3 regions of the Caballeronia sp. PC1 genome follow, and region 1 is predicted to be linked to each of the others. Evidence: riboswitches for the same ligand, from Rfam matches in the RefSeq annotation. Region 1 holds a riboswitch; each other region holds the start of a gene.

Region 1 (6,850 bases):
GTACGCATGCCGCGCCAGCTGCCTGTCCAACTTCATAAGGCGAACGTCCTCCTCGCTGCTTTTGCCAATCTCTCTTCAATCATTGCACTTATGTGAAATACCTTTGCCGCGTTGCGCGGGCAATGATCAGTCCTTCGCGAACAGATTTGCCTCTTCGATGCCCGCAAGTGCACAAGCTTCGTCATTGTCCGAGGTGTCGCCGGTAACGCCGACGGCACCCAGTGTCTGGCCGTCGCTGTCAACCACGATCACTCCTCCGGCGGCCGGCACCATACCGAGAGGCGCTATGCCTACGAGCGAGTTGAAAAATGTCGGTCGTTCGGCCGCGATCGCCGCGATCGAGCGGGAAGAGACGCCGAGATTCAAGGCGCCGGCCGCCTTCGCGATAGCAATTGCTGGTCGAAGATGCGACGCGCCGTCCGCTCGGTGCAGGACTATTGTATGACCTCCCGGATCGAGCACGGCTACGCATAGCGGCTTCAGTCCTTTTTCGGCACCGGCCTTGAGAGTGCGAAGTGCAATATTCTGGGCTTGCTTCAAGCTTAGGATCATTCTCGAAATCCTTCTGATGAATAATGTGGATCGAAGCTACGCGGCGAAGTCGCTGTCCAGGCGCATGGCGATCATCTCGGCAGTTGCAGCGGAAAGCGTCCAGCCAAGATGGCCGTGGCCGGTGTTGTAGTAGACGCCACGCACTCTCCCGGCCTGACAACAGGCAGCATATCGGGCGTCATGGGGCGCAGGCCTGCCCATGGGGTGACGCTGTCAGTATCCATTTTGGGGAACAGGCGTTCCGACCAGCGCAGCAACGGGCGGATCCGGTCAGCGCGAATATCTAGGTTGAACCCATTGAACTCTGCGGTGCCGGCCACCCGGAATCGATCTGGACCGAGGCGGCTTGTGACGATCTTCGCAGCGTCGTCGAGCAGGCTGACACTCGGTGCAGCTGTTCGGCTCTGCTCGTCTCTCAAGTTTACAGTGATGGAATAGCCCTTCACCGGATAAATGTTTACTTTCTCGCCGAGCTTTCTGGCGATTTCTCGGCTTTCAACCCCTGCGCAGACAACGATGGCATCAGCTGTCTGAGAGGCGATCGGCCGACCACTCTCGTCATCGGTCAAGCTGATGGTACAAATCCGGTTCTGTATCTCCACTCGCCGGACAGCAGCTCCAAACTTGAAAATCACGCCTCGGCGTGCACACGCATCTGCGAGCCCGCGTGTGAACTTGTGGATGTCGCCCGTGGCGTCCCCGTGGTGAAGAATCCGGCGTGAAGAGCGCCTTGCAGGCTCGGCTCGATCGCGCGCATTTCTCCAGCTGACACTGCGTGCCTTTCGAGCCCGCCCTTGAGGAGGAGGGCGTTGCCCACTTCGGCAGCACGAAACTCCTGTTCATTGTGGTAGAGATGAAGGATTCCGCATCGCTTCAGATCGAAATCGATGCCCTCTGCTTCCGCAATGGTGAACATATGCCTTCGCGCGTCGAGTGCGAGACGAACGGTCGCGATCGTGTTTCTTTCGTGCCGAAAGATATTGCCGCAAAACTCGGCGAGCCACCCGTATTTGTGAAGGCCGGGCTTGAGGTTCAGCAACAAAGGCGCGACCATTTTCAAGAGCCATCTCATACCCTTTGCGATGGTGGCCCAGCTGTTCCAGACTTCGGCATTGCTTGCGGAGAGCTGGCCACCGTTGGCAAATGAGGTGACCATCGCCGGATAGCGGCGACGATCGTAGACGGTGACTTCATGACCGCGGACAGCCAAGCTGTAGGCGGTTGTTACGCCGGTAATGCCGGCGCCGATGATGCTAATACGTGCCACTGGGAGCCGCTCCCAAAACGGTGGTGGATGCGCCCCATCTGTCCGCTGTGCCTGAGATCGCTATCCCGTCGGCGGGCACCCAGGCGGGCGCCACTCTCCAGATATCTTGATGCCCTGCGGTCCTTTTGCCTGAGAGTTTCCGGGGCGGTTGCTCCTTCGGCGCCGGCGAACGGTCTCTCCCGCAATGGCAAGTCTGGCCTGCCTGGAAATGTGCGCTCAAGTCAATTCGGACGACCGAGAATGACGAAACCGCAAACGTCCTTCACATATCGTCAAAAGCAGCAGCTCCATGCCGATGCGAAGGATAAGGTTCGAAGGAAAATTCCGAACAGTTCCGAGGCTTATAATGCTTTCAAAAATTCGAGGCAGCGCGTCCGAAGCGCTTGAGGGTTTGCTGTTCGACGGAATGTCGATCATGTCGGGTGGCTTTGGCCTTTGCGGAAACCCGGAGAACCTTATCGCGGAGCTTTATCGAAGCGGTACCCGAGGGCTTACAGTGATTTCGAACAACGCGGGCGCAGAAGGCTTTGGTCTGTGGCAGCTGCTGCAAAGCAGGCAGATCAGTCGCATGATCGCATCGTATATTGGCGACAATCGTCTTTTTGAGCGGCAGTTCCTGGATGGTGACATCGAACTTGAGCTGAATCCGCAAGGTACGTTAGCCGAGCGCATTCGCGCCGGCGGCGCCGGCATTGCGGCATTCTATACCCGGACCGGGGTAGGAACCGTCGTCGCGCAAGACAAGCCTGTCGAAACTTTCGACGGCGATGAATATATTCGAGAGCGCTGGCTGAAAGCTGATCTTTCGATAGTCAAGGCTTGGCGGTCTGATCCCGAAGGCAATCTGGTTTTTCGAAAGACAGCGCGGAATTTCAACCCGATCATGGCGACAGCCGGACGGGTGACGGTCGCCGAGGTCGAGGAGATCGTGCCAGCTGGCGCCATCGACCCGGATGAAGTGCATACGCCCGGCATTTACGTCGATCGGATTGTTCGAGCGACGGGCCTCGAGAAGAAGATCGAAAAGCTGACGATTCGCGCTCGGGAGCCTGCATGATGGCTTGGTCGCGCGATCAGATGGCAGCGCGCGCTGCTCGAGAACTCAAGGACGGATTTTACGTAAATCTCGGAATCGGCATCCCTACGCTGGTTGCCAACCATGTCCCCGAAAACGTGACCGTCACGCTGCAAAGCGAAAATGGCATGCTCGGAGTGGGCCCTTACCCGTTCGCTGATGAAGCTGATGCAGACTTGATCAATGCCGGCAAGGAGACAGTCACCACGCTGCCGACTTCGAGTTTTTTCTCGTCTGCCGACAGCTTCGCCATGATCAGGGGCGGGCACATCGACATGGCCATCCTGGGAGGCATGCAAGTCGCGTCGAATGGCGACCTCGCCAACTGGACCATTCCGGGCAAGATGGTGAAGGGGATCGGAGGAGCGATGGATCTGGTTGCAGGCGTCAAGCGGGTGGTGGTCGTCATGGATCATACGTCCAAGGATGGCGCGCCCAAGATCGTCCAGAAATGTACTCTGCCCTGACCGGCAGGTCGGTGGTTGATCTGATCATTACGGACCTCGGGGTGATGGAGTTAGACCCGCAAGCCGGAGTGCTTGCGCTGCTCGACATGGCACCATCCGTCTGCGTCGAGGAAATCGCTTCCAAGACGAATGCCCCTCTCTTTCTGGGCAAGCTCCGGGAGAATTGCCTGTGACAACGGACATCGCATATGCGCCTGACGACGCGGGCTTGCCACCACTCCTCTACCCAGAGTATCGCTCGACCGGATTGCGTAGTCCGCGTCACCCCTTGGTCAACGCTCCGCAGACTTTGACTGAGGTGAGCGGCCCCAGCGGTTGCTGGAGCGCTCTTATGGGTCAAGCCGAGGTAGACCTAACGTCGCAACATGGATCTGCTCCCCATGGCCAGCGCATCCGCATCTCTGGCAGGGTGCTGGATGACAGTGGTCGTCCGGTACCAAACACCATCGTCGAAATCTGGCAGGCGAACGCGGCCGGGCGGTATATCCATCGCAACGATAATTGGGACGCGCCGCTCGATCCGAACTTCACCGGAGCTGGTCGGGTGATTACCGATGATCAGGGCTGGTATTCCTTCACGACCATCCGGCCCGGAGCTTACCCTTGGGGTAACCATCACAATGCATGGCGCCCGGCTCATATTCACCTGTCGTTGCTTGGCCCCGCCTTCGCCACTCGTCTCGTCACCCAAATCTACTTTCCTGACGATCCATTGATCGAGATCGATCCGATCGCGAATGCGGTTCCGATGCCGTATCGCAATCGCCTCATCTGCCGGTTTGATATCGACACGACCATCGCCAACTGGGCGCTCGGATACCGTTTTGACATCGTGCTGAAGGGGGCAATGCAGACGCCCTTCGAGGGTACTGCCAATGGATAACGACTTGGAAAAGCGTAAAGCGTCTGCGCGGTTCGATAACCAGGATCCTCGATTATTCGGTCAAACTCCTTGGCAGACTGTAGGCCCCTTCTTCCACTACGGTCTGCCTTGGAAAGGCGGCGCTGACTTGGTGGGACTGTCAGATCTGGGAGCCCGACCGGAGCTCTTCGCGGATGATCACTATGTTCTGAATCGCCCGACGCGAACGGGCGCTCCCAGAGGGGATGTGATAGACATTGCTGGCCAGATTCTCGACGGAAATGGCGACCCGATTTCAGACGCATTGGTAGAAAGTTGGCAAGCCAACGCGTCGGGAAGATATTCCGGAGGGCGGATAAGCGAGCCGAAATTCCACTCGATCCGGAGTTCATAGGGTTCGGCCGATGCGCTACCGACGAATCCGGCGTGTATCGCTTCCGCACTGTTTTCCCGGGCCGCGTGCCCGGACCAGGCAATTCGCTCCAAGCTCCCCACATCGCGTTATCGATCTTCGCGAGAGGGGTGCTGCGAAGACTTTGCACACGCCTGTATTTCGACGGCGCAGAAGGCAACGACACAGATGCCATCCTCTCCCTTGTGCCATCGGACCGTCGATCGACGCTTGTTGCGCGCCAGCGCGATGATGGAGTCTGGTGGCTCGATATTCACATCCAAGGTGATGCAGAGACGGTCTTCTTTTCGCTGTGAGCAGGCTCCTTCACGATCGTTCAGCGACAACGCCGGCGATGCTGGCGGTCTATGACGACCGACGCTCGACCGTCAAACACGCCCTGGAATTTGAGGCTGCATTGGCGCAGGCTCAAGCCGCAGAAGCGATCATCGAGGAACGCGTCGCCGATGAGATCGGCGCCGTCTGCGCGTCGCTCGCCATCGACCCTCAAATCCTCGCCGACGAGGCTGCGTTCGCAGGTACGCTCGCGATACCGCTGATCGGCAGGATCCGTTCGGCGATGGCGCCAGAGACGGCGATGGCGGTCCACAAGGGCGCGACCAGTCAGGACCTGGCTGACACGGTGATGATGATGCAGGCGAGAGAAGCCTCCGCATTGCTGATCGACGATGCCGATCGTCTCGACCTTGCCCTGACAGCCTTGGCGGAAAACTATCGCCGCGTGCCTGCCGTAGGCAGGACGTTGATGCAGAATGCGATGCCAATATCTTTTGGACTGCGGATCGCCCAATGGCGTGCGGGGATCGCCGAGGCAGCGGCGCGCATGCGAGCCGACGCCGGCGCGTACATATGCGTTCAGCTTGGCGGGGCCTCGGGGACGCGGGCAGGCATGTCGGGCAGAGGCTCTGCGGTCGCGCGCCGGCTATCCAGCGCGTTGCAGCTGAAACCTGCGCCTCCTTGGCATAGCCGCAGAATCGCCGTGGCCGCGATCGGCACGAGCGTCGGCATCCTGGTTGGCACCGTTGGCAAAATGGCAAAGGATATCGCCTTGCTGTCGCAGGACCATATTCGGGAAGCTCTTGAGCCGGTCGTCCCGGGCCGTGGCGGGTCCTCTGCGATGCCGCACAAACGGAACCCGACAGGCTGCCAAGTCGCTCTATCCGCTGCGCATCGCGCGCCCGGACTGGTTGCCACATTGCTGGGGGGCCTTCCCCAGGAACAGGAGCGGGGGCTCGGTGGATGGCAGACAGAGGCTTCAATTCTGGCGGATCTCTTTTCCATCGCCGCCGGAGCAATAGGCTCGATGGTCGTTACGATCGAAGGCCTCCAAATCGATGGAGATGCCATAGCTTGCAATCTCGCGGCTTCCGCCTTGGGGAATGACATAGGCGAAAGCGAAGGCATCGTCCGCGAACTTCTAAACCTCTGACGAGGGATATCGATGCCGTTCACAAAGCATAACGGGGTCCGGTTATACTGGAAGGAGCAAGGCTCCGCAGAGTTGCCAGCCATCGTCCTGATAAACTCAATCGGTACCGACATGAGCTTGTGGGACAAGGCGCTTCCTCATCTCCTGCCGCATTATCGGCTTATACGCCTTGACAACCGTGGTCATGGCGCTTCGGACGCGCCGGGGGGCGACTACAGCCTTGATGTGCTCGGTTCAGACACCGTCGCGGTGATGGACGCAGCGAATGTAGAAAAGGCGATCATTGCTGGGATTTCTCTCGGCGGGATGATCGCCATGGATATGGCGATCAACCATCCTCGGAGAGTGGCAGGCCTTGCATTGATCTGTACCTCCGCCACGATGGACAAGGCGATTTGGACAGACAGGGTCGCAGCCGTCCGGTCCAACGGCACGGAAGCCATCGCAGATGCCGCGATAAATCGCTTCTTCTCGCCGAAGTTCATCGAGAACCGTGCCGCAGAGGTGAGCTCGGCGTGGCGGGCGCTCGTGAACAGCTCCGACACCGGATATGCCGGCTGTGCCGCAGCAATTCGCGACATGGATATCGCGGACCGTCTCGGCGCCATCGCCGTGCCAACGCTCGTCATCACCGGAGACGATGATATCTCCACACCGTTTCTTGGACATGGGAATTCCTGGCAGCAAGCATTCCCGATGCAAAAGCGGTGCGCCTCAAGACCGGGCATCTTCCCGCTATCGAGGATCCAGCAGCATTGGCATCGGCAATCGTTCGATTCTTCGGCA
Region 2 (6,850 bases), on a different contig from region 1:
AACTTGTGCGCGGACAGGCGAAACACGACCGACTCCGCCTCGTGCTCTTCGTCGTTGCAACCGGTGACGGTGATGGTGTCGCCCATGCCGTGTTCCGACCACAGCTTCTTCTCGAACAGCTTCGGATTGTTCGCGATGACGTTGTTCGCCGCCGTCAGAATCCGCACCGTCGAGCGATAGTTCTGCTCCAGCTTGATGACATGCAGCTTCGGAAAATCCTTGCCGAGCTGCGCGAGATTTTCGATGGTCGCGCCGCGCCAGCCGTAGATGGCCTGATCGTCGTCACCCACGGCGGTGAACGCCGCGCGCGGACCGGCCAGCAGCTTCACCAGTTCGTACTGGCACGCGTTGGTGTCCTGATACTCGTCGATGAGCAGATAACGCAAGCGGTTCTGCCACTTGTCGCGCACCTGCTCGTTCTCCGCGAAAAGCTGCGCGGGGCGCAGGATCAGATCGTCGAAATCGAGCGCCTGATACGCGTGCAGCGTCGCGGCATAGCTGCGATACACGATCGCCGCCTGATGCTCGTCCTCATTCGCGGCGAGCACGGACGCCTGATCGGGCGAGACCATCGCGTTCTTCCACAGCGAAATGATCGACTGGATCTTGCGGATCAGACCCTTGTCGGTCGTGCCGAGCTGCTCCTGGACCATGCCGAAGCAGTCGTCCGAATCCATGATGGAGAACTGCGGCTTCAGTCCGACGTGCTCCGCTTCCTGCCGCATGATCTGCACGCCGAGCGAGTGGAACGTGCAGATCGTCAACTGATTGACCGGAATCTTGCGGCCTTCCTTGCCGGGCGTCGTGAGCGTCTTGCCTTCGAGGAGCTTGCCGGTGCGCTCGCGCATTTCGAGCGCGGCCTTGTTCGTGAAGGTGAGCGCGGCGATGTGCTTCGGCTCGAAGCCGCGCCCTTCGATCAGATGCGCGATCTTCTGCGTGATCACGCGCGTCTTGCCGCTGCCCGCGCCGGCGAGCACGAGACAGGGACCATCGAGATAGCGCACGGCTTCGCTTTGCGCGGCGTTCAGACCTGCGGACATCGTGTTGAGCTTGGAAATTTGGCGCGCGCGGCGAGGCCGGCGCATGGAGGAGAGCGCGATGTTAACACGATAGAACCGGCGCGGTTCCGGCCCTCGTTCGTGCCACAATATCCGATCGAATTCACGACAGGACGCTGCCCGCATGAGCACACCACTTAAAGTTGGCGTAATGGGCTATGGCCTCGCCGGCGCGACGTTTCACGCGCCCGTCATCGAGCACTGCGGCCGGGCCGAAGTCGCGGCCATCGCGACGAGCCAGGCCGAGCGCGCGCAGGCGGACTATCCGAACGCACGCATCGTGGCGGATTTCGACGCGCTCGTCGGCATCGACGAAATCGAGGCCGTGGTCATCGCGACGCCGAACGACACGCACTTCGATCTCGCGCATCGTGCGTTGTCGGCGGGCAAGCATGTCGTCGTCGATAAACCCGTGACGCTGTCCGCGCGCGACGCCCGCACGCTCGCCGATCTCGCGCAGCAACGGGGCTTGCTGTTCGCGCCGTTCCACAATCGCCGCTGGGACGGCGATTTCATGACGGTGCGCGCGCTGATCGAGAGCGGGCGGCTCGGGCGCGTCACCCATTACGAATCGCATTTCGACCGGTTTCGCCCGAAGGTGCCGCAGCGCTGGCGCGAGGAGGCGGAGCGCGGCGGTGGCTTGCTGTTCGATCTGGGGCCGCATCTGATCGATCAGGCGCTGACGCTGTTCGGCGCGCCGCAGACGGTCACGGCGTTTGTGAAGGCGCATCGCGATCACGCGCACGCGCCGGATTACGTGCATCTCGTGCTCGGCTACGGCGACAAGGAAGTGATCCTGCACGCGAGCGCGCTCGCGGCGCTGGAGCCGCCGCGTTTCGCGATCCACGGCACGCGCGGCAGTTACGTGAAAAACGGGCTGGATACGCAGGAAGACCAGTTGCGCGCGGGCATGCGGCCGGGCAATCCTGAATTCGCGAAGAATCCGCCGGGCTTGCTGCGCGAAGTCGATGGCGATCTCGATCTGCGCCACGAATTCGCGACGAAAGACGGCGCGTATGTGGAGTTTTATCGCGCGCTGGCGGCGTCGATTCAGGAGGGCAAGCCGTTCCCGGTGTCGCCGCAGGACGCGGTGGATACGATGACGATTATTGAGCTGGCGATTGAGAGTGATCGGGAGGGGAGACGGGTGGTGTTCGAGCGGCTCGGCTGAATCCCTGCCGGCGGGTGCGCGCCGTCCATCGGATGCCCCCGAATCCGTTTGACAACCCGAAATCGGTCGCGTAAATTCTGCCGCACGCGTCGGGAGAGCGCGTGGCCTGTCGTCGCAACGAAAAAGGCCGCGCCGCCGAAGGGGCATACCCGCAAACTCTCAGGCAAAAGGACCGACGGCGTCGAGGAACGAAGTTTTCTCGCACTCTGGAGAGCGGCAGCGGCTTCATCGAAGCCAGTTGCCCACCGAAGGGGCGCGCGATGAATCGCAGCACGACCGTGCACGGTTCGCGCAATCTCTCAGGTACCGAGGACAGAGGGGTCACGCATCGCAACCGCTCGCGGCATGAGCCTTGCGCGCTGCTTCCGGCAGCACGAAGGCGCATCCGATAAGCGAATACTGCGCTGCGTGGCCTTTTTTGTTTCGCGAACCGAGGCCCCGATGACTTCACTTCAACAGACGCCCCTGCACGCCGCCCACCTCGCGCTCAACGCGCGCATGGTCGATTTCGGCGGCTGGGACATGCCCGTCAACTACGGTTCGCAGATCGACGAGCATCGCGCGGTGCGCACCGACGCCGGCATGTTCGACGTGTCTCACATGCGCGTCGTCGATTTCGAAGGCGAGGCCGTCCGCGAATTCTTCAGGTACGCAATCGCCAATAACGTCGATAAGCTCACGACGCCCGGCCGCGCCCTCTATTCGTGCCTGCTCAACGGCAACGGCGGCGTCATCGACGATCTGATCGTCTACTACTTCTCCGAAACGAGTTTCCGCGTCGTCGTGAATGCGGGCACGGCGGAGAAGGACATCGCCTGGTTCGGTCAGTTGAATGCCGAGGGCGAGTTCAATCTTTCCATCACGCCGCGCCGCGATCTCGCGATCATCGCCGTGCAGGGCCCGAACGCGCGCGAAAAAACCTGGCAAGTGCTGCCCGACGCGCGCGCGCAAACGCAGGACATCAAGCCGTTCAACGCCGTCACGGTTCAGTCCGCGACATTCGGCGAACTGATGCTCGCGCGCACCGGTTACACCGGCGAAGACGGTTTCGAGATCGTCGTCCCGGCGACGCATGTCGAAGCCCTGTGGAACGCGCTCGCCGATGCAGGCGTGAAGCCCGCCGGCCTCGGCGCGCGCGACACGCTGCGTCTCGAAGCGGGCATGAATCTCTACGGGCAGGACATGGACGACGACGTATCGCCGCTCGACGCCGGCCTCGCGTGGACCGTCGATCTGAAAACGGAACGCGATTTCGTCGGCCGCAGCGCGCTGGAGGCGAACGGCTCGAAGGCGGGCTTCGTCGGGCTCGTGCTCATCAAGGAAAACGGCAAGGCGGGCGGCGTGCTGCGCGCGCATCAGAAAGTCGTGACGCAACAAGGCGAGGGCGAGATCACGAGCGGCACGTTTTCGCCGTCGATGCAGGAATCGATCGCGTTCGCGCGCGTGCCGACGGGTGTTGCCGCGGGCGACACGGTGCAGGTCGTCATCCGCGACAAACAGCTTCCCGCGCGCGTGGTAAAACTTCCGTTCGTGCGCAACGGCAAGGTTCTGGTCGAACTTTCGTAACGCCGTCGCGCCCGTTCCCTCCTATCAAGAAACTCACGAAAGAACCACGCAAGGAGCATTCAATGAGCATCCCGGCCGATCTGAAATACACCGAATCGCACGAATGGGTCCGCACCGAAGCCGACGGCACGCTGACCGTCGGCATCACCGATCACGCGCAGGAAGCGCTCGGTGACATCGTGTTCGTCGAACTGCCGGCCGCGGGCAAGACCGTCGCGGCGGGCGATGCGATCGCCGTCATCGAATCGGTGAAGGCCGCCTCCGATATCTACGCACCGGTCTCGGGCGAAGTGGTCGCGTCGAACGATGCGCTCACGTCCGCGCCGGATCAGGTCAACGGCGCGCCGTACGAAAGCTGGCTCTTCAAGATCAAGCCGTCGGGCGACGCCGGTCTCGACAAGCTGCTCGACGCCGAAGGCTACGGCAAGTCGATCGGCGAATAATCTATCTCACGGACGAAGGCCGCCGCGCCTTCGTCGTCAGCAGGAATTCACATGAAGCTCGAACACCCGGATCGCCTGATGAACCGCACCCCCTTGTCACTCGCCGCGCTCGAATGCCACGACGCATTCGCCGAGCGGCACATCGGCCCCGATGAAAAAGACCAGCGCGCGATGCTCGATGCGCTTGGCTTCGCGTCGCGCGCGGCCTTCATCGACGCGGTGATTCCTGAATCGATCCGCCGCAAGGAAACGCTGCCGCTCGGCGCGTTCACGCAGCCCAAGAGCGAGGCCGAAGCGCTCGCCTACCTGCGCAAGCTGGCGGACGAGAATCTGGTGTTCCGGACTTACATCGGCCAGGGTTATTACGGCACGCACACGCCGGCGGTGATCCTGCGCAACGTGCTCGAAAATCCGGCGTGGTACACGGCTTATACGCCGTATCAGCCGGAGATTTCGCAAGGGCGTCTCGAAGCGCTCCTGAACTTCCAGCAGATGGTGATGGACCTGACGGGTCTCGCGATGGCGAACGCATCGCTGCTCGACGAAGCCACCGCCGCCGCCGAGGCGATGACGCTGCTGCAGCGCGTCGGCAAGCCGAAATCGAACGTCTTCTATGTGGCGGACGATGTTTTGCCGCAGACCATCGAAGTGGTGCAGACGCGTGCGAAGCCGGCGGGCATCGAAGTGAAGGTCGGACCGGCCGCGGATGCCGCGAGCGCGAACGCGTTCGGCGTGCTGCTGCAATATCCCGGCGCGAACGGCGACGTGCGCGACTATCGCGAACTGGCGGAAAAGATTCACGCGGCGGGCGGTCATGTGGTCGCGGCGGCGGATCTGCTCGCGCTCGCGCTCATCACGCCGCCGGGCGAATGGGGCGCGGATGTGGCCATCGGCAATACGCAGCGGTTCGGCGTGCCGGTCGGCTTCGGCGGCCCGCACGCGGCGTACATGGCCGTGCGCGACGAATTCAAGCGCCAAATGCCGGGCCGTCTCGTCGGCGTGACGGTCGATGCGCAAGGCAATCCCGCGCTGCGTCTCGCGCTGCAAACGCGCGAACAGCACATTCGCCGCGAAAAAGCGACGTCGAATGTCTGCACGGCGCAGGCGCTGCTCGCGATCATGGCGAGCATGTACGCGGTGTATCACGGACCGCGCGGCATCAAGACGATCGCGCTGCGCGTGAACCGCGTCGCGTCGATTTTCGCGGCGGGTCTTCGCAAACTGGGCTACACGATCGCGAACGAAACGTTCTTCGACACGGTCACCGTGCAAAGCGGCGCAAACACGACCGCGCTGCATCAGGCGGCCTATGCGGCGCGCATCAACCTGCGCCGTGTGAGCGCCACGCAAGTGGGCGTGTCACTCGACGAAACCACCACGCGCGACGACCTGCTCAAGCTCTTCGCGCTCTTCGCGGAAGTCGCGGGCAAGACCGAAACGTTCGACATCGACGCGCTGGATGCTTCCGTGAGCGATCCGATTCCCGGCGCATTGAAGCGCGAAAGCGAATATCTCACGCATCCGGTCTTCAATCGCCATCATTCCGAGCACGAAATGCTGCGCTATTTGCGCAGTCTCTCGGACAAGGATCTCGCGCTCGACCGCACGATGATCCCGCTCGGTTCGTGCACGATGAAGCTCAACGCAACCTCGGAAATGCTGCCGGTGACGTGGCCCGAGTTCGCCGCGATTCATCCGTTCGCGCCCGCCGAGCAGACGCTCGGCTATCGCACGATGATCGATCAGCTCGAACAGATGCTCGTCGCATGCACGGGTTACGCGGCGGTGTCGCTGCAGCCGAACGCGGGTTCGCAAGGCGAATACGCGGGCCTGCTCATCATTCACGCGTATCACGAGTCGCGCGGCGAAGGGCATCGCAACGTGTGCCTGATTCCGGCGTCCGCGCACGGCACCAATCCGGCGTCGGCGCAGATGGCGGGCATGCAGGTCGTGGTCGTCGCGTGCGATGCGAACGGCAACGTCGATATCGACGACCTGAAAGCGAAGGCCGAGAAGCATTCGGCGAATCTCGCCGCGATCATGATCACGTATCCGTCGACGCACGGCGTCTTTGAGCGCAACGTCCGCGAAATCTGCGAGATCGTGCATGCGCACGGCGGCCAGGTGTATGTCGATGGCGCGAACATGAACGCGATGGTCGGCCTCTGCGCGCCCGGCCAGTTCGGCGGCGACGTCTCGCACCTGAACCTGCACAAGACGTTCTGCATTCCGCACGGCGGCGGCGGACCGGGCGTCGGTCCGGTCGCGGTCGGCGCGCATCTGGCGAAGTTCCTGCCGAATCAGGCGTCCACCGGTTACAAGCGCGATGAAGCGGGCATCGGCGCGGTGTCGTCGGCGCCGTATGGCTCGGCCGCGATCCTGCCGATCTCGTGGATGTACATCGCGATGATGGGTGCGCAAGGCCTCACCGCCGCGACCGAAAGCGCGATTCTCGCGGCGAACTATGTCGCGAAGCGCCTCGCGCCGCACTATCCGGTGCTGTACAGCGGCGCGGGCGGTCTCGTCGCGCACGAGTGCATTCTCGACGTGCGGCCCATCAAGGAATCGAGCGGCATTTCGGTGGAAGACGTCGCCAAGCGCCTGATCGACTA
Region 3 (6,850 bases), on a different contig from region 1:
CCTCAACAGCCTCGAAAAATCCATGTTGGGGCAGCAATGAGTCTCCGCGAAGCGACAGTCATAACAGGGTTCCTAGGAAGCGGTAAGACGACGCTTTTGAACCAGATGCTTGTGCATCCGCAGAACGCGAGGTCTGCCGTTCTTGTCAACGAATTCGGCGAGGTCGGCATTGACAACCACCTCCTTCGATTCACGTCGGAACGCGTAGCTGTCGTGGCCGGCGGCTGCATCTGCTGTTCGGTTCGGGAAGACATCGAAGAAGCCGTCAGACATCTTCTTGAGCAGGAAGAACAGGGGGTGATTCCTCCGTTCGAGCACTTGTATGTGGAGACGAGTGGACTGGCGGACCCCGCTCCGCTAATTCAAACCTTTCAGTCGTCGCCCGTACTCCGGTCGCGTTTCGAGCTCACGAGTGTAGTTGCGACCGTCGACGCGGCGTTGGGCACGGAGACGCTCAATCGTTTCACGGACGCTGCTCGTCAGGTCGCGCTTGCTGATGTTGTGATTGTCACCAAGATGGACCTTTGCGATGCGCCAGGTAATGTCGAGCGACTTGCTGCCGAAATTAAGGCAGTCAACGCCGACGCAAAGGTACTGGTTCCGAAAACGCCGGAGCGTAACGAAGTTGTCTCGATGCTTTTGGACCAAGTCCGTGCCGCTCGGAATATCGAGCCTGCTCGGAATCTCTCGGGCACACGCGTTCACTTGCTTAACACCGGTATCACCAGCTTCGGGCTGGTTATTGAGCAGCCACTCGATTGGACTGCCTTTGGAGTTTGGTTGACGTGGTTGCTCCACCGGCATGGCTCGGATGTCTTGCGAGTGAAGGGACTTTTGTGGGTTTCGCAATCGGAAAGCGGCCCTGTCGAGTTTCATGCTGTACAGCATATGGTGTTTCCTCCGAAGCACCATAACGAATGGGGAGCGACGCCGCAGCAATCCCACCTGACATTCATCGTCAACAACCTCGAAGCATCCCTCATCGAGCGTTCGCTTCGTGTCTTCATGCGACTCGCGGGAGAGAAAGGGCTCGGAAATGAGGGTCGAAATGCAGCGATGCCACTCGGAGCCGGCAGGACAATTGGCGGTCGACCGGTTCGCCGCCCAGGTGCTCCTAGATGGATGAAGTAACCCCTCGCTGCCACTGAACTAACCTTAGAGATTACCTCCGCCAAACGCTGTTTGGCGGATGGCTGAGTGTTGCCGAAAAGAACGATTTACGGAGATAGTCAAATGGATGCTTCAGTGAAACTGCTTACGGCCACGCCCGTTGAAGCACTGGCTCTGACTAAGGACCTTGTCCGCATACCGTCAATAAATCCCCCTGGCAACGAAGAAGCATGCGCGAAATACCTTGCGGAAGTGCTCGCTGACATTGGTTTCGAAGTCCACTTGCATTCGTTCGGAGCTGGTCGATTTAACCTAGTCGCAAACATCCACGGCCGGCAAGGTGGGAAACCCATCGGATTTACGGGGCATTTTGATGTTGTGCCGTTGGGGACGCGGAAATGGAACTTCGACCCTTTTGGCGCGATTGAAAGTGAAGGGCGTGTGTACGGCCGTGGAACCAGCGATATGAAGGGAGGCATTGCCGCGTTCGTCGCTGCTTGCTCGCAAAGCATCGAGGAGCTACGTGAGGGAAACGGCGTCCAACTGATTATCACGGGAGGTGAGGAGACCGGATGCGATGGCGCGAAGGCGCTTGCGGGCTCCTCCGGGCTGCTGAAGCCACTCAGTCTTCTCCTTGTCGGAGAAATGACGGCGAACTATCCTTTTGTCGGGCACAAAGGGGCGCTTTGGGTCCGTGCGTCTGCTACCGGCAAGACAGCGCATGGCGCTATGCCGGAGCAGGGCGACAACGCTATCTATAAGGCGACTCAGGCCATTCAGAAGATACGCGGCTTTGGAATCGAGGAGTCGACGCATCCGTTGATGGGCCACGCCACCATGAACGTCGGCACCTTCAAGGCCGGCACGAACGTGAACTCTGTTCCCGACCGAGCGGAATTCGAGGTGGACTTCCGCACAGTTCCGGGCATGGACCATCAATGCGTCTGCACACGACTGTCTCGTTTTTTGACCGATGACATTGGCCTGACGTCGATGGTCGATGTGCCGCCGTTAAGTACCGACCCCGAAGCGTTGGCGGTCAAGAGGGTGTTCGGGCTATGCGAATCGCTCCATCACCAGCCTATCGTTGCTCGCGCGGTGCCGTACTTTACTGACGGCAGCGTCTTGTTACCTGCAACCGGAAATCCGCCAACAATTATTTTGGGACCGGGTGAGCCCAAGATGGCTCACCAGACAGACGAGTATTGCTACGTGCACAAAATTGCCGAGAGCGTGACGCTCTATCGCTCCATCATCCAAAGCATCAGTAACGACCCGCTCTAAAGAGCCTCTCGCAGAGGGGACGCCAGTCCTTTCGAGAGGCCCCTGCGACGAAACGCGAGGAATAGGTGTTTCCTCCAAGGCAAGTTACTTGACTTGGATGGCAAGGGTCAAATATAGTTGTTTTAACCAAGCCGGAGAGAACGCAGAGCGTCGCCGAAGGGGACTTAAAACTCTCAGGCAAAAGGACGGCTTGGTTGTTGATTGCAATTATGCGTCAGCGAAATCTCTGGAGAGAGGCCTGAATCAGGTCCACCGAAGGGGCAAGGTCGCGAAGCGACTCTAATCTCTCAGGTACCAAGGACAGAGAAAGAGACATCCGTATGGATGCGTTTCATTCTGTCAACCTCGAAGAGATATGGCCACCAATACCGTTAGCAGTTTGCTGCGCACGCCGCTCGCAGCTAGCCATACAGAGGCCGGTGCACGAATGGTCGATTTTGGCGGGTGGCAGATGCCCGTCAATTACGGCTCCCAGATTGAAGAACATCATGCGGTCCGCACTGACGCCGGGATGTTCGACGTCTCGCACATGTGCGTCGTTGATTTGAGCGGTCCCGATACGCGAGAACTTCTTCGCAGGCTCGTCGCGAACAACGTCGATAAGCTCAAGGTTGCAGGTAAGGCGCTTTACACATGCATGCTCAATCAACAGGGCGGCGTCGTAGACGACCTCATCATCACTTTCCTGAATGAAGACTGGTTTCGTCTCGTCATCAACGCGTCCACCGCAATCACTGATATTTCCTGGATTCGAGCTGTCATAGCACGGAGCAATCTGAAGGTGACGCTCGTACCGCGCCGCGGCGATTTGGCCAGCCCGGAATTGGCGCTCGCCATCATCGCGGTGCAGGGTCCACAAGCTCGAGAGAAGTTCTGGCGTGCGGTTCCAACGACAAAATCCCTCACAAATGAGTTGAAGCCATTCAATGCAGCCCTCGTTAGTGATTCGACCTTCGGCGAACTCATGGTTTCGAGAACTGGCTACACCGGGGAGGATGGCTTCGAGATAGTTTCGAGGGCCGATGCCGCTCCGCTGCTTTGGAAGACGCTGTCTGAAAACGGCATCCGTCCGGCCGGCCTCGGCGCGCGTGACACCTTGCGGCTTGAAGCAGGTATGAATCTCTATGGCCAAGACATGGACGAGACAGTCTCCCCGCTCGATGCCGGCCTTGCATGGACCGTCGATTTGAAATCAGACCGTGAGTACATGGGTCGACAAGGCGTTGAACATCGCGGCGTTTCAGCGCAGACGATAGGTGCCGTCGTGTTCGGCGAAGGCGGGGTTCCGCGAGCGGGACAGGCCATTCACGTAGCAGGTGGGGAAGGGGTCGTAACGAGTGGCACCTTTAGTCCCACGATGCAACGTCCAATTGCAATAGTTCGAGTTCCCATGTCGGTCAAGCCGGGCGACGAATTGGTTATTTCCGTTCGAGGAAGAGAACTGGCCGCCGTCGCCGTCCGCTTGCCGTTCGTCCGAAATGGCGGCGTCCTCTCACAAGTCTGAGCCTCACTTATAACGGCCTCTTGTACGAGTGCCATACAAAGAACATCGGAGAAGAACATGGATTTTCCGCAAGAGCTTCGTTACACCGCCTCCCACGAGTGGATTCGAGTTGAACCCGACGGTATCGCTGCCATCGGATTGACGTCGCACGCTGGCGAGGCACTCGGTGACATCGTGTTCGTGGAGCTCCCGAACGTTGGCGCGGATGTTACTGCGGGTTTGGCTTGCGCGTTGGTCGAGTCGGTGAAGGCTGCGTCTGACATTTATGCTCCGCTGACGGGGAAGGTAACGGCCATCAACGAGACCGTCAAGAACTCGCCCGACACCATGATGGAAGCGCCCTACGAGAACTGGCTCTTCAAGATTTCCTTCGATGGCGAGCAGCAACTCGCTCCGCTTTTGTCTGCCGATGACTACGCCCACGGCCTCGAATAAGTTCGCGCGCCCATTCGTAACTCTATAGGTAAGGGACTATGAACGAACCACATCCGAAGTTTCTGCACGACGAGCAGCTCGAGTCGCTCGAAGCGCGCGATGCATTTGTTGCCCGACATGTCGGCCCGAATTTGGAAGACCAGGAAGCAATGCTTCGCGAGCTTAGTTATCGAACGAGGGCAGAGTTGATTGACGACATCGTGCCCGAAGCCATCCGCCGACGCGAGCCGCTCGCGCTCGAACAGTTTGCGGGAGGTCTGCCGGAAGAGGAGGCGCTCGCTTCCTTGCTGCAGATTGCACAAAAGAACAAGGTTCTGAAGAACTTCATTGGACAGGGCTACTACGGCACGCACACGCCGAAGGTCATTCTGCGCAACATCTTGGAGAATCCGGCATGGTACACGGCATACACGCCATATCAGCCAGAGATTTCTCAAGGTCGACTTGAGGCAATGCTGAACTTTCAGCAGATGGTGACCGACTTGACAGGCCTTGATGTCGCAAACGCGTCGATGCTCGACGAAGGGACGGCGGCAGCAGAAGCCATGACACTCCTGCGGCGAGTTGGCAAGAGCGATTCCAACGTGTTCGCGGTCGCTGATGATGTCTTGCCACAGACCATCGAAATCGTGATGACGCGTGCCGCGCCTCTGGGTATCGAGGTGAGAGTGTGTCCGGCGAATGAGCTTGCTGCGCAAGATGCCTTTGGTGTGCTCGTTCAATACCCGGGCGTGAACGGCGATGTGATTGACTACCGCGAGCTTGCGCAGAAGGTGCATGTGCAAGGTGGTTTTGTGGTTGCGGCTGCGGACCTGCTCGCCCTTACTCTCATCAAGAGTCCCGCCGACTGGGGTGCTGACGTTGCAGTCGGGACGTCCCAGCGTTTTGGCGTGCCGCTTGGCTTCGGTGGTCCGCACGCTGGCTACATGGCAGTGAAGGACGACTTCAAACGTTCCATGCCGGGTCGACTTGTCGGAATCACGATTGATGCGAATCAGAACCGCGCGTATCGACTCGCACTGCAAACTCGCGAACAGCACATCCGTCGCGAGAAGGCAACGTCGAATATCTGCACGGCGCAGGTTCTATTGGCGGTGATTGCGTCGATGTATGCGGTCTACCACGGCCCCCAAGGGCTGAGACGGATTGCGACGCGAGTTCATCGCCTGACTTCGGTGTTGGCAGCGGGGGTCAAGCGTCTCGGTTACAAAATCGAGAACGAGACGTTCTTCGACACGCTCACCATCTCCTCGAACGGACGAACCAGCGATATTCACGCGGCAGCCGAAAGCCGAGGGGTGAACCTTCGTCGAGTCAGCGACCATCAGGTTGGCATTTCGCTCGACGAGACGGCGACGCGAGCGGACGTATTGGTGCTGTTGGAGGTCCTTGCTCAAGCTCGACCGGTGCCTTCGTTTGGCGAGTGTGAGGGCGCAGCCGAACTAGGCTTCGGCGCAGACATGCATCGCGTCAGCAGCTATTTGACGCACCCGGTGTTCAATCGCTTCCATTCGGAGCATGAAATGCTCCGATATATCCGCAGTCTCGGCGACAAGGACCTGGCGTTGGACCGGTCGATGATTCCGCTGGGTTCGTGCACGATGAAGTTGAACGCCACGAGCGAAATGGTCCCGGTGACGTGGCCGGAGTTCTCATCGATTCACCCGTTCGCACCCGAGTCGCAAACGGCTGGCTATCGCGAGATGATTGGGCAGCTCGAGGCGATGCTGTGCACCGTCACCGGCTATGCTGGCGTGAGCATTCAACCGAACGCTGGTTCCCAAGGGGAATATGCGGGACTGTTGATTGTGAAGGCCTATCACGAGGACCGAGACGAAGGTCACCGAAACATCTGCCTGATTCCGTCGTCGGCTCATGGTACGAATCCCGCATCCGCACAGATGGTGGGATTCGAAGTCGTGGTTGTCGCGTGCGACCGTGACGGGAACGTAGACCTTGCGGATTTGAGGGCGAAGGCCGAGCAACATAGCCAGAAGCTCGCTGCCATCATGATTACGTATCCGTCGACTCACGGCGTATTTGAAGCCAACGTTCGGAAAATTTGCGAGATTGTTCATGAGCACGGCGGCCAGGTGTACGTCGACGGCGCCAACATGAACGCGATGGTTGGACTGGCGGCGCCCGGCGGCTTCGGCGGAGACGTGTCTCACCTGAATCTGCACAAGACGTTCTGCATCCCGCACGGCGGAGGGGGACCCGGCGTTGGCCCGGTTGCAGTGGGCCCGCATCTGGTGAAGTATTTGCCGAACCAGCATTGCACGGGATATGAGCGCGAGGCGGAAGGCATCAGCGCCGTGTCTGCAGCTCCGTTCGGCTCGGCAAGTATTCTGCCCATCTCCTGGATGTACATCGCCATGATGGGCGCGGCTGGACTTCAGGCAGCCTCAGAAGTGGCGATTTTGTCCGCTAACTACATCGCGAAGCGACTCGCCCCGCATTTCCCGGTGCTGTACTCCGGAGAGAAGGGACTCGTCGCACATGAGTGCATCCTGGACA

Evidence for each region. Region 1 has a riboswitch for glycine ahead of LY284_RS39275 (D-amino acid dehydrogenase). Riboswitches for the same ligand answer to the same signal wherever they lie in the genome.
Region 2: it holds a riboswitch for glycine, as region 1 does, so the genes downstream of both, gcvT (glycine cleavage system aminomethyltransferase GcvT) here and LY284_RS39275 (D-amino acid dehydrogenase) in region 1, are expected to answer to the same signal.
Region 3: it holds a riboswitch for glycine, as region 1 does, so the genes downstream of both, gcvT (glycine cleavage system aminomethyltransferase GcvT) here and LY284_RS39275 (D-amino acid dehydrogenase) in region 1, are expected to answer to the same signal.

The regions. Positions count from the first base shown of each region.
Region 1 covers NZ_JAJUBH010000002.1:991,632-998,481, forward strand. Annotated here, with positions in the region: gene LY284_RS20535 (heme-binding protein) at 127-540, opposite strand; partial or broken gene LY284_RS39275 (D-amino acid dehydrogenase) at 589-1,819, opposite strand; glycine riboswitch at 1,927-2,011, opposite strand; gene LY284_RS20550 (CoA transferase subunit A) at 2,166-2,876, shown strand; partial or broken gene LY284_RS20555 (3-oxoacid CoA-transferase subunit B) at 2,876-3,534, shown strand; gene pcaH (protocatechuate 3,4-dioxygenase subunit beta) at 3,531-4,244, shown strand; gene LY284_RS39280 (hypothetical protein) at 4,237-4,617, shown strand; gene pcaG (protocatechuate 3,4-dioxygenase subunit alpha) at 4,539-4,931, shown strand; gene LY284_RS20570 (lyase family protein) at 4,970-6,064, shown strand; gene LY284_RS20575 (alpha/beta fold hydrolase) at 6,077-6,850, shown strand, end outside.
Region 2 covers NZ_JAJUBH010000001.1:2,840,512-2,847,361, forward strand. Annotated here, with positions in the region: gene LY284_RS13565 (UvrD-helicase domain-containing protein) at 1-1,040, opposite strand, end outside; gene LY284_RS13570 (oxidoreductase) at 1,183-2,229, shown strand; glycine riboswitch at 2,310-2,414, shown strand; glycine riboswitch at 2,426-2,555, shown strand; gene gcvT (glycine cleavage system aminomethyltransferase GcvT) at 2,671-3,795, shown strand; gene gcvH (glycine cleavage system protein GcvH) at 3,858-4,238, shown strand; gene gcvP (aminomethyl-transferring glycine dehydrogenase) at 4,290-6,850, shown strand, end outside.
Region 3 covers NZ_JAJUBH010000004.1:116,191-123,040, forward strand. Annotated here, with positions in the region: gene LY284_RS33655 (hypothetical protein) at 1-40, shown strand, start outside; gene LY284_RS33660 (GTP-binding protein) at 37-1,131, shown strand; gene LY284_RS33665 (M20 family metallopeptidase) at 1,234-2,394, shown strand; glycine riboswitch at 2,516-2,593, shown strand; glycine riboswitch at 2,611-2,708, shown strand; gene gcvT (glycine cleavage system aminomethyltransferase GcvT) at 2,750-3,898, shown strand; gene gcvH (glycine cleavage system protein GcvH) at 3,956-4,333, shown strand; gene gcvP (aminomethyl-transferring glycine dehydrogenase) at 4,372-6,850, shown strand, end outside.